3 regions of the Streptomyces hamibioticus genome follow, and region 3 is predicted to be linked to each of the others. Evidence: riboswitches for the same ligand, from Rfam matches in the RefSeq annotation. Region 3 holds a riboswitch; each other region holds the start of a gene.

Region 1 (4,131 bases), 1.1 Mb from region 3:
GGAAGACCGCTCCGCCGAGTGCTGCCGTCGGCAGGACCCGGCGGTGGTCGCCGCCGACGAACAGGCGCACGGTGTGGGGCTTCATCAGGCCGACGAAGCCGATCGGTCCGGCCGCCGCGACCAGCACGCCCGTGACGAGGGAGAGCAGGACGAACAGACGGGCGCGGAAGCGGGCCACGTCCAGCCCCATGGTGGTCGCCGCCTCCTCGCCGGCCAGCAGCAGGTTCAGGTTGCGGGCCTGCGCCAGGAGGACGCCGATGCCGAGCAGCAGGGCCGTGCTCGGCAGCCACGGCGTGCCCCAGTTGACACCGCCCAGGCCGCCGAGGGTCCAGGCGAGGACCGCGCGGGCCTCATTGCCCCGGTCGGTGGTGAGCAGCAGCAGATCGAGGACCGCCGTGAGCACCGCCGCGATCGCCACCCCGGACAGCACCAGCCGCGACGAGGTGATGCGTCCGCCGGTGCGGGCGGTGGCGTACACGAGCAGGAGTGCGCCCAAGGCGCCCACGAAGGCGGCCACCGACAGGGAGGCCGGTCCGAAGAGGGTGAACCCGAACACGATCACGGAGACGGCGCCGAGCGACGCCCCGGAGGAGACGCCGAGCAGGTACGGCTCTGCGAGAGGGTTCCGCACCAGGGCCTGCAGCGCGGTGCCGATCACCGCCAGGCCGGCGCCGGTGACCGCACCGAGCAGTACCCGCGGTGCCCGTACGTCCACCACGATGGTCTCCCGGGCCCTTGACCAGTCCGGTTCCTGCCATTCGGCGCCCAGCGCGTGCGTCACGATGCCCCACACCTGGCCCGGCGGACATGCACGGAGCCGATCGCGAGGCCCGCCGTGGCGGAGACGACGAGCAACGCGGTGAGCACCAGCAGCGTGACGGCCAGCCGCGCACGGCCTGCTCCCGAGCCGGTGGCCTTCCGTCGTTGCACGGTCCGTTCGGCGGGCGCGCCGGTGGCGGCCTGAGTCACCGGATCTCCGGGTGCAGCCCGCGGGCCAGGTCCTCGACCGCGTAGGCCGAGCCGATGCCGACCAGGGTGGCGGTCAGCGGCAGGACGACGAACCGCTTGTTCCTGACGGCGGGTACGTCGGCGAGCGCGGGCTGGGAGAGCAGGAACTTCTTCTTCTCCTCGACGCTTCCGGCACCGGCGTAGTCATAGATGGCGATGACTTCCGGCTTGCGCTCGACGACCTGCTCCCAGGAGACGTCACGGAAGACGTCGTCGAGGTCGGTGAAGACGTTCTCGCCGCCGGCCAGCCGGATCAGTTCGGTGCCCAGGCTCTTGCCGCCCGCGGTGAAAGCGCTTTTGTCGCCACTGTCGTAGACGAAGACGGGCACCTCGGGCTCGCCTTCGACTTTGTCGGCGGCCTTGCCGACGCGGCCTTCGAGGTCGGCGACCAGTTTGTCGGCTCGGTCCGGAACGCCGAAGATCTTGCCGATGGTGCGGATCTCGTCGTAGGTGTCCTTCATCGTCACCTGCTTCTTCCGCAGTACTCGCGGTTGAGGTAGGTGTCGATGCCGGCGTCGGCGAACGCCTCGCGGGAGCGGCCCTCTTTCTCGTCGAAGGCGCTGCCGTAGCCGCCGTAGACGAGGTCGGGTTCGGCGTCCAGGACGGTCTCGAAGGACGGTTCCCTCTCCGCCAGTTCCGGGACGGACTCGTAGTCCTTCTTCAGCTCGGGCAGGACCGCGGAGTCGGGGAAGGCCGTTCCGGCCAGGCGGTCCTTCAGGCCGAGGGCGAGCATGAGCTCGGCCGGGTGCTGGTGGATAGTGACCACCCGTGACGGCGGCCCGTCGTATGTCGTCTTCACACCGCAGTTGTCGATCGTGACCGGAAAGCCCGCGGGCACGGCCGCGCCGGCGTTCGCGTCCCCACCGCTCTCGTCGGATGAACCGCAGCCGACGGTCAGCAGCACTGACGTGAGAGACACGGCAGCGGCCGTGGTACGAAGGAACCCGCGCGTGAGGGCAGGGGTGAACAGCTGGGACACGTGAAGCCTCCTGGAGTCCGCGCTCCTCGGGACGGGCCCGCGACGGACCAGTGTCCTGACTCCCGGATCGACGTTCCCTCCGCCTTCCCGCGCCGTGCGCAGTGGCATCTCGGAGGGGTGCTCCCCGGTCACCGTGGCGGGACCGTGCCGGATTCGCACCGGCTTCCTGTCTCCCGTCGCGGCGATGACCAGGTGATCCCACGTTCCTCCGAGTCGGCGGCAAAAGGGCGTGCGGACCCGGCCGCACGCCCGCGCCTTCGTCACGCTTCGCGCACCGCTCGCAGCACGAGCCGCTCGGCGTTCTCGTCGTAGGGGCGTCCGTCGAACCCGCCGAAGACCTCCACGCGGCCGAAACCCGCATCCTCGGCCATCCGGCGAAGCTCCACCGCGCTGTACACGAACCACGTCAAGGTGGCTCGCGTCACCCGCTCGCCCCGAACCAGCACCCACTCGCTGCGCAGCCGCGCCCACTCGTCCAGGACGGTGTCTGTCTGCACCATCAGGTCGTCGCCCCGCCGCACCACTTTGGGCGGGGTGGCATTGCGGGCCAGGAGTTCTTTCCCGGCGAGGTCCAGGACGAGCGTGCCGCCGGGCGCCAGGCAGGTGTGCATGGTGCGCAGCACACGCGCGTTGTCGGCGGGGTCCTCGAAGTACCCGAAGGAGGTGAACATGTTGAGGACGACGTCGAAGCCGCCCGGTGCGCTGTACTCGCGGGCGTCGGCCCGCACGTACGTCACCTCGGCACCGGCGTCGGCCGACCGCTTGCGTGCCCGGTCCAGCATGGCCGGGCTCAGGTCAACGCCGGTCACGCGGTGCCCGCGGCGGGCGAGGGGCACGGTGAAGACGCCCGGCCCGCAGCACAGGTCCAGCACGCGTGATCCGTCGGGGAGGGCGAGCAGGGGAGAGGTGTCCAGCAGTACCTCGGCCTGCTCGTAGCGCCGCTCGGAGAAGAGGAAGTCGTGGAACTCGGTCCAGAAGTCATCGTCCTGGAATCCGCCCGTCCGTGTCATCGCGCGTCAGTGCTCCTTCATGGTCGCCGTCGGGGACAGGGCGCCGCGCCGTGCGACGGCGCAGCGAGAGCAGAAGCGGGGGAAGCAGCAGACACTGGGCGGCTGCCAACAGCCAGAACCAACCGGTGTGCCCGGCCCGTTCGCCGAGGCCGTACAACTGCCCGCCCAGTACGCCGCTCGCGCAGGCGCCCAGGCCCGCGGCCAGCCGCTGCTGGCCGAAGACCACGGCGTCGGAGCGGGGGCTGCGGCGCAATGCCTCCAGGTCGTTCTTGAGGAACAGCACGATGTCGCCGAGGGTGATCAGCGCGCCGCCCGCCAGCAGTGCCGTCCGGGTGCCGGCCGCCAGCACGGCCAGTCCCGCCGCCAGGCCCGTGAACCCGACCGCGAGGGCGAGGACGTACGGCATGCGCCGGATCAGGCCGGACGCGAGCGGCTGTACGACGATGACCAGCGTGAAGCAGAGCAACAGCACCATGCTGTAGAAGGCGCTGGAGGCGCGCTCGACGGCGTACACCGCCAGGAAGTGCTGGAAGTGGAAGTAGAGGTAGAAGGCCAGCGCGTTGGCGGCGAACGGCAGGAGTGCCACGCCGACGAGAAGGCCCGAGCGGGCCGTTTCCTCCGATTTGGTGGGATAGGTCCCGTCGGTTCCGGGCAACCGTGCGTGTCCCGCTGTGACCGCGAGGAACAGCGCCGTGACGGCCGCGAACAGCCAGCCGGGCGAGGACAGGACGAATGGTCCGGCGATGAGCGGGCCGACCGCCATCCCGGCGTTGAGTGCCGCGTTGCCCGCCGACAGGAACGCCGGACGGCGCTCGTCGTCGACGCCGTGCACGAGATACGCCTTGTTGGCGGGCAGGTAGAGCGCGGCACCGCAGCACGTCAGGACCAGCGCCCAGACCGCGAGGGGCGGCCAGCGCAGGGCCAGCAGGAGCCCGGCGAAACCGGCGGTGCGTACGACGAGCGCCCACAGCATCGTGCGGCGTAGTCCGATCCGGTCCGCGAGGGCGCCGCCGACGATGCCGCCGGAGAACTGCACGAGCGATGCCAACGCCAGGACGACGCCGACCGTGCCAAGCCCCATCCCGAGCCGTTCGTGGAGGAACACCGACATGAACGGCAGGACCATGAAGCTGC
Region 2 (4,131 bases), 710 kb from region 3:
GTCGACGTGTGTGCCGACACTCCGCCGAGTGGCGAGCCGTGGTGCCACCTGCGGAGTTGCGCATGTCTACCATGGGCTCCGCGCATTTTTTAGTGGCGCAGGTCACATCACGGTCAGTCACTTCGGAAAATGCCAGCGATCGCAACCGGACCGTTATCCGGAACGCGAGGTCCGTTCACCGGACACATAATTCCGGTTCATTCAGTCGTGAACCGGTCCCGCCGTCAGTTCGGCCAGCTCCTCCGGGGTCCGCGGGCCCGGCGCTGCCCCGGTCAGTGTGCCCTGGGCCCGCAGCAGCCGCGCCACCGCCACCCCCCACGGCAGCCGCAGCCCGGCCTCCCGCAGCAGGTCCGGGCGGGCCAGCGTGGCCGCCGTCGGGCCGGTGTGCACGCCGGACGGCGTGAGGACCGCCGCCTCGTCGGACCAGCGCAGGGCGAGGTCGACGTCGTGGGTGGCCATCACCACGGTGGTGCCGTCCGCGCGGAGCCCGTCCAGGGTGGCCAGCAGCCGCTCCTGGCCGTCCGGGTCCAGCCCGGCGGTCGGCTCGTCCAGGATCAGCACCCGGGGCCGCATCGCGACGGCCCCCGCGATCGCCGCCCGCTTGCGCTGCCCGTACGACAGCAGGTGGGTGGGCCGGTCGGCCAGCGCGGCGATGTCCAGCGCGGCCAGCGCCTCCTTAACCCGGGCCCGCACCTCGGTGTCCGGCAGACCGAGGTTGAGCGGCCCGAACGACACGTCCTGGGCCACCGACGCGGCGAACAACTGGTCGTCCGGGTCCTGCACCACCAGCTGCACGGTGGTCCGCAGCCGGGTCAGCCCCCTGCGGTCGTACGCCACCGGCTCGCCCGCCACCGTCAGGCGGCCCGGGTGCGGCCGCAGCCCGCCGCTGAGCAGCCGCATCAGCGTGGTCTTGCCGCTGCCGTTGCGGCCCAGCAGGGCGAGCGCCCGCCCCTCGGGCACCTCGAAGTCGACCGCGCGCAGCACGGTGGGCCCGTCCTCGTACGCGAAGGAGGCGCCCCGCAGGGCGATGAGGGCGGACTCGCTCACGACAGTGGCCTTTCCAGTACGAAGGTGAGGGCGGCCAGCGCCGCCAGCAGCGCGAGGCTCGCGGCCGTGAACGGCACCGAGACGCGGGCCTCGGGCACCAGCACCCGCAGCGTGCCGTCGTAGCCGCGTCCGGCGAGCCCGGCCTGGAGCCGCGCCGCCCGGTCGAAGGAGCGCACGAACGCCGTCGCGCCGAGCCCGGCCAGCGACCGCCAGGCGGCGGCCCGCGTGGTGTGCCCCAGCCGGGCCGCCTGGGCCTGCCGCACCCGCCGCACCGAGTCGAGCAGCAGGAAGCTCATCCGGTACGTCACCAGCGCCACGTCGACGACCGGCGCGGGCACCCCGGCCCGCACCAGGCGGGGCAGCAGATCGGACATCGGGGTGGTGAACGCGAACAGCAGCACCCCGAGCGAGGCTGCCGAGGTGCGCAGCAGCAGCCCGCCCGCCCGAGCCGGTCCGCCGTCGGCCAGGGACACGAACGCGTCCGCGCCGCCGACCTGCACGAGCAGCGGCAGCGCCCCGGTCACGCAGAAGCCGAGCGGCACCCGGTACGCCCGCCACAGCCGCCGCCCCGGCACACCCGCCGGGCCCAGCAGCACCGCCAGCGCCGTCACCAGTACCAGTGCCGCGCCCGGCCAGGGCGGCAGCGAGATCGCGAGCACCGTGAGGCCCAGCCCCAGCACGGCCTTGTCCACGGGATGGCGGCGGCGCCAGCGACTGGCGTGCGCCGCGGCGTCGATCGGCAGCACTCAGTCCCCTGCGGGAGCGTCCGGCCGGGCCGCCGCCCGGGCCCGCTCCTCGCCCTGCCGCCGTCCCCGGCGCAGACCGAAGTAGTACGCGAGCACGCCGGCGCCGAGGGCCGCCTGCACGGCGAACAGCGCGGACTCGATCTCCCCGGACGGGGGTTCGTACAGCGGCGAGAACCACGGCTCGTAGTCCGGGTCGATCTCGGTGATCGCCGTCTCCGCCTCGGCGTCGGCGCCGGAGAACGGCTCCTCCTTGCGGTCGCCGAGCCCGAACACCAGCGGCAGCACCGCGAGCGCGGCCACCGCGAGCAGCAGCAGGGCGTCGATCCTCGTGTCGCGCTTCACCGGGCCGCCGCCTCCTGCCCCGCCGTCTTCGCCTTCGTCCTGGTCACCAGCACGCCCAGCCGGGTCAGTTCGCCCTTGCTGGACCGCACCAGCAGCCGCATCACGAGGACCGTGAGGAGCCCCTCGCTCACCGCGAGCGGGATCTGCGTCACCGCGAAGATCGAACCGAACTTGCCGAGCGCGCCCAGGAATCCGCTGCCCGGGTCCGGGAAGGCGAGCGCCAGCTGGACGGACGTGACGCAGTAGGTGGACAGGTCGGCGACGAACGCGCCGCAGAACACGGCGGCCATCAGCGGCGCGTCGCAGCGGCGCAGCAGCCGGTAGGCGCCGTACCCGGCCCACGGCCCGACGATCGCCATGGAGAAGACGTTGGCGCCGAGCGTGGTCAGCCCGCCGTGGGCCAGCAGCAGCGCCTGGAACAGCAGTGTGATGGTGCCCAGCACCGCCATGACCGGCGGCCGGAACAGGATGGCGCCCAGCCCGGTGCCGGTCGGATGGGAGCAACTCCCGGTCACCGACGGCAGTTTCAGGGCGGACAGCACGAACGTGAAGGCTCCGGAGGCGCCGAGGAGCAGGGTGCTCTCCGGGTGCTCCCTGACCTCACGGGTGAGTGACCGTACTCCGTGGACGACGAACGGCGCTGACGCGGCGCCCCAGGCGACCGCGTGCGCCGGAGGCAGAAAGCCCTCGGCTATGTGCATGGCTCGGCAGACCCTCTCCAACACCTCGTGGATGGTTGACGCGCCTCGGCCGGTCTCCTGGCTGACGGGTACCACCGCCCGAACTCCGCCTTCCCGGGTCCGTGGAGGACCCAGTGGCTGCCCGTGAGGGCCGGAGCCGGACTTCCCGATCACAGTGGCGAGGGCCGCACCGGCATTGCACCGGATTTCCCGTTCACCAAGGCGTGGTGACAGTAGTGCGCCCGCACCGGCAGTGACAAGGGCGTACGGGGCGCTCGGACCGAGGTCACACGCCCCCTGTGCCGTCAATCGCGCCGGTCACGCTCCGACCGCCGCGCTTGACGGGCATCGTCCTGGCCGCACTCAGCCTCGTCGCCCAGTTCGTGTTCCTGCCGTACGCGCCCGTCTGGTCGGTGATCACGATGGCGATCGACGTCTTCGTCATCCGGGCCCCGGCCCGCCGCCAGGAGGAGGCCGAGAGAGTCCGACCGCCTCGGCCTCGTCCTGGCGGATCGCTCGCGCCCGGCGGCTCCGCGCTCAGCGCCGCAGCAGCCGCGCCACCCCCGCCGCCGCACCGGCCGCGGCCAGCCCGGCACCCGCCAGGGCCAGGGCCCGGCCCGGCCGGCCCGGGGGCGCCGGGCGGGCGCCGGGCGCGGTGCCGTAGGCGCTGCCGGGGGCGTCGGGGAGCGCCGAGGCCAGCAGCTCCGCCAGATGCACGGCCTCGTGGCCGCCGCTGTCGAACTCGTGGACCTGGGTGCGGCAGCTGAAGCCGTCGGCGAGCACGACGGTCCCCGCGTCCTCGTCCCGCAGCCGCGGCAGCAGCACCCGCTCCGCGCACGCCTCGCTGACCTCCTCATGGCCGCGCTCGAACCCGAAGTTGCCGGCCAGTCCGCAGCAGCCGGAGTCCAGCCGCTCCACGTCCACCCCGGCGCGGCGCAGCAGTTCCCGGTCGGCGTCCCAGCCCAGCACCGCGTGCTGGTGGCAGTGCACCTGGGCCAGCGCACGAGCGGACCGGTCGGGCACCTGCGGCGGCCGGTAGCCGGGGGAGTGCTCGGTGAGCAGCCCGGCCAGGGTCACCGTCTGGTCCCGCAGCCTGCGCACGTCCTGGTCGCCGGGGAACAGCTCGGCCGCGTCCGCCCGGAACACGGCCGCGCAGCTCGGCTCCAGGACCACCACGAGACCGCCCTCCCGGACGTGCCCGGCCAGCCGCCGCACGGTCCGGGTCAGGATCTTCTCGGCGGTGCCGAGCTGCCCGGTGGAGATCCAGGTCAGCCCGCAGCACAGCGGCTCGGTGGGCAGCTCCACCCGCCAGCCGG
Region 3 (4,131 bases):
CTTCGTCTTCTTCTTCCTGCTCGTCACGGTCCTGGGCTTCCTGGCCGCGCGCTGGCGCAAGGCCGAGAACGAGCACAGCCTCGACGAATGGGGCCTAGGCGGCCGCTCGTTCGGCACCTGGATCACCTGGTTCCTGCTCGGCGGCGACCTCTACACGGCGTACACCTTCGTCGCCGTCCCGGCCGCGATCTACGCGGCGGGCGCGGCCGGCTTCTTCGCGGTGCCGTACACCATCCTGGTCTACCCGCTGATCTTCACCTTCCTGCCCCGCCTGTGGTCGGTCTCGCACAAGCACGGCTACGTGACGACCTCCGACTTCGTGCGCGGCCGGTTCGGCTCGAAGGGCCTGTCGCTGGCGGTGGCCCTGACCGGCATCCTGGCGACCATGCCGTACATCGCGCTCCAGCTGGTCGGCATCCAGGCCGTGCTGGACGTGATGGGCATCGGCGGCGGCGAGGACACCAACTGGTTCATCAAGGACCTGCCGCTGCTGATCGCCTTCGGCGTGCTCGCGGCGTACACCTACTCGTCGGGGCTGCGCGCCCCCGCCCTGATCGCGTTCGTCAAGGACACGCTGATCTACATAGTGATCGCGGTGGCCATCATCTACATCCCGATCAAACTGGGCGGGTTCGACGACATCTTCGCCTCGGCCGAGGACAAGTTCACCGAGAGCGGCAAGGGCAGCCTGGTGCCGCCCGAGGCCGGCCAGTGGACGTACGCGACCCTGGCCCTGGGCTCGGCGCTCGCGCTGTTCATGTACCCGCACTCGATCACCGCGACGCTGTCCTCGCGCAGCCGTGAGGTGATCCGGCGCAACACCACGATCCTGCCGCTGTACTCGCTGATGCTGGGCATGCTCGCGCTGCTGGGCTTCATGGCGATCGCGGCCGGGGTGACGGTGGAGAACGGCCAGCTGGCGATCCCGCAGCTGTTCGAGAACATGTTCCCGGCCTGGTTCGCGGGCGTGGCCTTCGCGGCGATCGGCATCGGCGCGCTGGTCCCGGCGGCGATCATGTCCATCGCGGCGGCGAACCTCTTCACCCGCAACATCTACAAGGACTTCATCAAGCCGGACGCCACGCCCAAGGAGGAGACCCGGGTCTCCAAGCTGGTCTCACTGCTCGTGAAGGTGGGCGCGCTGGTCTTCGTCCTCGGCATGGACAAGACGGTGGCCATCAACTTCCAGCTGCTCGGCGGCATCTGGATCCTGCAGACCTTCCCGGCCCTGGTCGGCGGCCTGTTCACCCGCTGGTTCCACCGCTGGGCGCTGCTCGCCGGCTGGGCCGTCGGCATGGTCTACGGCACGCTCGCCGCGTACGGCGTCTCGACGCCGACGCAGAAGCACTTCGGCGGCTCCTCCAAGGAGATCCCGGGCATCGGCGAGATCGGGTACATCGGCCTCACGGCCTTCGTGCTGAACGTCGTCGTCACGGTGGTGCTGACGCTGGTCCTGCGGGCCGTCAAGGCCCCGGACGGGGTGGACGAGACCAAGCCCGAGGACTACACGGCGGACGCCGGGGACCCGGGCGTGCAGGTCGAGCTGCCGCCGGCCACCGCGGGGTCCTCACACTGAGGTCCTCGCGCTGGGGTCGCCGTTCGTCCGCCGCTCGGTTGCGGCCGAGCGCGCCCACGCGGCGGAGCCGCACATCGACGCACGGGCCGTCGGAGAAATCCGGCGGCCCGTTGTCGTACCGGTCGGGCAGACTCGGGGCCATGGACATCGTCATCCGGCGGGCGGACCCCGCCGAGTACCGCGCTCTCGGCGAGATCACCGCGCAGGCCTATCTCCAGGACGGGCTGCTGGACTTCGGGGAGAGCGACGCCTACCTCGGTGAACTGAGGGACGTGGCGAAGCGGGCCGCGGCGGCCGAGGTGCTGGTCGCCGTGGACGGCGAGGAGCTGCTGGGCGGGGTCACCTTCGTGCCGTCCGGCGGTCCGATGGCCGACATCGCCGGGCCGGGCGAGGCGGAGATACGGATGCTGGCCGTGGCCCGGGCGGCCCGTGGCCGGGGCGCCGGGGAGGCCCTCGTCCGTGCCTGCGTCGACCGGGCGCGGGCCGTGGAGGGCTGCGTGCGGATCGTGCTGTCGAGCCAGCGCACCATGCACGCCGCGCACCGGGTCTACGGTCGTCTGGGCTTCGCCCGCACGCCCGAGCGGGACTGGAATCCGCTCCCGCAGATCGACGACATCACGCTGATCACCTACGAGCTGACGCTCTGACACCACCGGCGGCAGCGCCGGACGCCCCACCCAGGACACAACATCTGGGGGTGCCACCGGAACCCGGCACAAGATGTATGCTCATGCTCGCTGTCGCCGCAGGGGAATCCGGTGCGAATCCGGAACTGTCCCGCAACGGTGTACTTGCGTGTGTCCATACGCGTGCCGTGTGCCCATACGCCTGTTCAGTCCGAGGACCTGCCGACAGTGCGCCCGGCCGTCCGGTCCGGGTGCCCTGACGTCCGGGCCTCGTGGAATGGGCCGGTGGACGCGACGCCGCGCGCGCTCGTGAGCTGCCCCCTGCCCTCCACAAGGCCCAGTGCCGAGCGAGGGAGTGCTCCACGTGACCATCGCGCCAGCCGACCCGGCTTCAGCGACCCCGGTGACCGCTTCGGCGTCCCCGGTGACGGCTTCGCCGACGCCGGTGACCGAGGAACCCGACGGGCCCGGTGCCGCGCTGCTGCGGACCCTGACCGAGCTGACCGCCGACCTCCCCGACGCCGACCCCGGCCGGGTCGCCGCCGCCGCGCTGCGCGGCCGGTCCGCCCACGCGGACGAGTCCGAGCTGCGTGAGCTGGCCACCGAGGCCGCGGCCGGCCTGATCTCGGAGGACCCGGTCTACTCCCGGCTGGCCGCCCGGCTGCTGACCATCGGCATCCGCGCCGAGGCCGCTTCCCAGGGCGTGGTGACGTTCACCGACTCCGTCGCCGTCGGCCACCGCGAGGGCCTGATCGCCGACCGCACCGCCGCGTTCGTCCGGCTGCACGCCGCGCGCCTGGACGCCCTGGTCGACCCGGCGGCCGACGACCGGTTCGGCTACTTCGGGCTGCGCACGCTGCACAGCCGCTATCTGCTCCGGCACCCGGTCACGCGCAAGGTCGTCGAGACGCCCCAGCACTTCCTGCTGCGCGTCGCGGCCGGCCTCGCCGAGGACGACTCCGCCCACTCGGTGGACGAGGTCGCCGCGCTCTACGGCCTGATGAGCCGCCTGGACTACCTCCCCTCCTCCCCCACCCTCTTCAACTCCGGCACCCGGCACCCCCAGATGTCGTCCTGCTACCTCCTGGACTCCCCCGAGGACCAGCTGGACTCCATCTACGAGCGCTACCACCAGGTCGCCCGCCTCTCCAAGCACGCCGGCGGCATCGGCCTGTCCTACTCCCGCATCCGCAGCCGCGGTTCGCTGATCCGCGGCACCAACGGGCACTCCAACGGCATCGTCCCGTTCCTGAAGACCCTCGACGCCTCGGTCGCCGCCGTGAACCAGGGCGGCCGGCGCAAGGGTGCCGCCGCGGTCTACCTGGAGACCTGGCACTCCGACATCGAGGAGTTCCTGGAACTGCGCGACAACACCGGCGAGGACGCCCGGCGCACCCACAACCTCAACCTCGCGCACTGGGTCCCGGACGAGTTCATGCGCCGGGTCGCCGCCGACGAGCAGTGGTCGCTGTTCTCCCCGTCGGACGTGCCCGAGCTGGTGGACCTGTGGGGCGAGGCGTTCGACGCCGCCTACCGCGAGGCGGAGCGCAAGGGGCTGGCGAAGAAGACGCTGCCCGCCCGGGAGCTGTACGGCCGGATGATGCGCGCCCTCGCGCAGACCGGCAACGGCTGGATGACCTTCAAGGACGCCGCCAACCGCACCGCCAACCAGACGGCGGAGCCTGGCCACGTCATCCACTCCTCCAACCTCTGCACGGAGATCCTGGAGGTCACCAGCGACGACGAGACCGCGGTCTGCAACCTGGGCTCGGTCAACCTCGGCGCGTTCGTCGACCCGGCCGCCGGGGACATCGACTGGGAACGGCTGGACGCCACCGTCCGCACCGCCGTCACCTTCCTGGACCGCGTGGTCGACATCAACTACTACCCGACCGAGCAGGCCGGCCGCTCCAACGCCAGGTGGCGCCC

What was found. A riboswitch is a leader RNA that binds a small molecule or an ion and turns the genes downstream of it on or off. The one in region 3 is predicted to bind cobalamin.
Region 1: another riboswitch for cobalamin. It lies ahead of ACLGIH_RS06305 (ABC transporter substrate-binding protein); the one in region 3 lies ahead of ACLGIH_RS10840 (ribonucleoside-diphosphate reductase subunit alpha).
Region 2: another riboswitch for cobalamin. It lies ahead of ACLGIH_RS07800 (energy-coupling factor ABC transporter permease); the one in region 3 lies ahead of ACLGIH_RS10840 (ribonucleoside-diphosphate reductase subunit alpha).

Annotation. Positions count from the first base shown of each region.
Region 1 is NZ_JBKKQY010000001.1:1,388,764-1,392,894, reverse strand. It holds partial or broken gene ACLGIH_RS06310 (FecCD family ABC transporter permease) at 1-969, opposite strand, end outside; partial or broken gene ACLGIH_RS06305 (ABC transporter substrate-binding protein) at 966-1,987, opposite strand; cobalamin riboswitch at 2,016-2,195, opposite strand; gene ACLGIH_RS06300 (class I SAM-dependent methyltransferase) at 2,248-2,997, opposite strand; gene ACLGIH_RS06295 (MFS transporter) at 2,966-4,131, opposite strand, start outside.
Region 2 is NZ_JBKKQY010000001.1:1,735,203-1,739,333, reverse strand. It holds gene ACLGIH_RS07815 (ATP-binding cassette domain-containing protein) at 202-1,047, opposite strand; gene cbiQ (cobalt ECF transporter T component CbiQ) at 1,044-1,793, opposite strand; gene ACLGIH_RS07805 (energy-coupling factor ABC transporter substrate-binding protein) at 1,794-2,135, opposite strand; gene ACLGIH_RS07800 (energy-coupling factor ABC transporter permease) at 2,132-2,836, opposite strand; cobalamin riboswitch at 2,867-3,052, opposite strand; partial or broken gene ACLGIH_RS35050 (DUF7144 family membrane protein) at 3,151-3,291, shown strand; gene ACLGIH_RS07790 (FAD-binding and (Fe-S)-binding domain-containing protein) at 3,353-4,131, opposite strand, start outside.
Region 3 is NZ_JBKKQY010000001.1:2,447,702-2,451,832, forward strand. It holds gene mctP (monocarboxylate uptake permease MctP) at 1-1,576, shown strand, start outside; gene ACLGIH_RS10835 (GNAT family N-acetyltransferase) at 1,717-2,223, shown strand; cobalamin riboswitch at 2,301-2,443, shown strand; gene ACLGIH_RS10840 (ribonucleoside-diphosphate reductase subunit alpha) at 2,567-4,131, shown strand, end outside.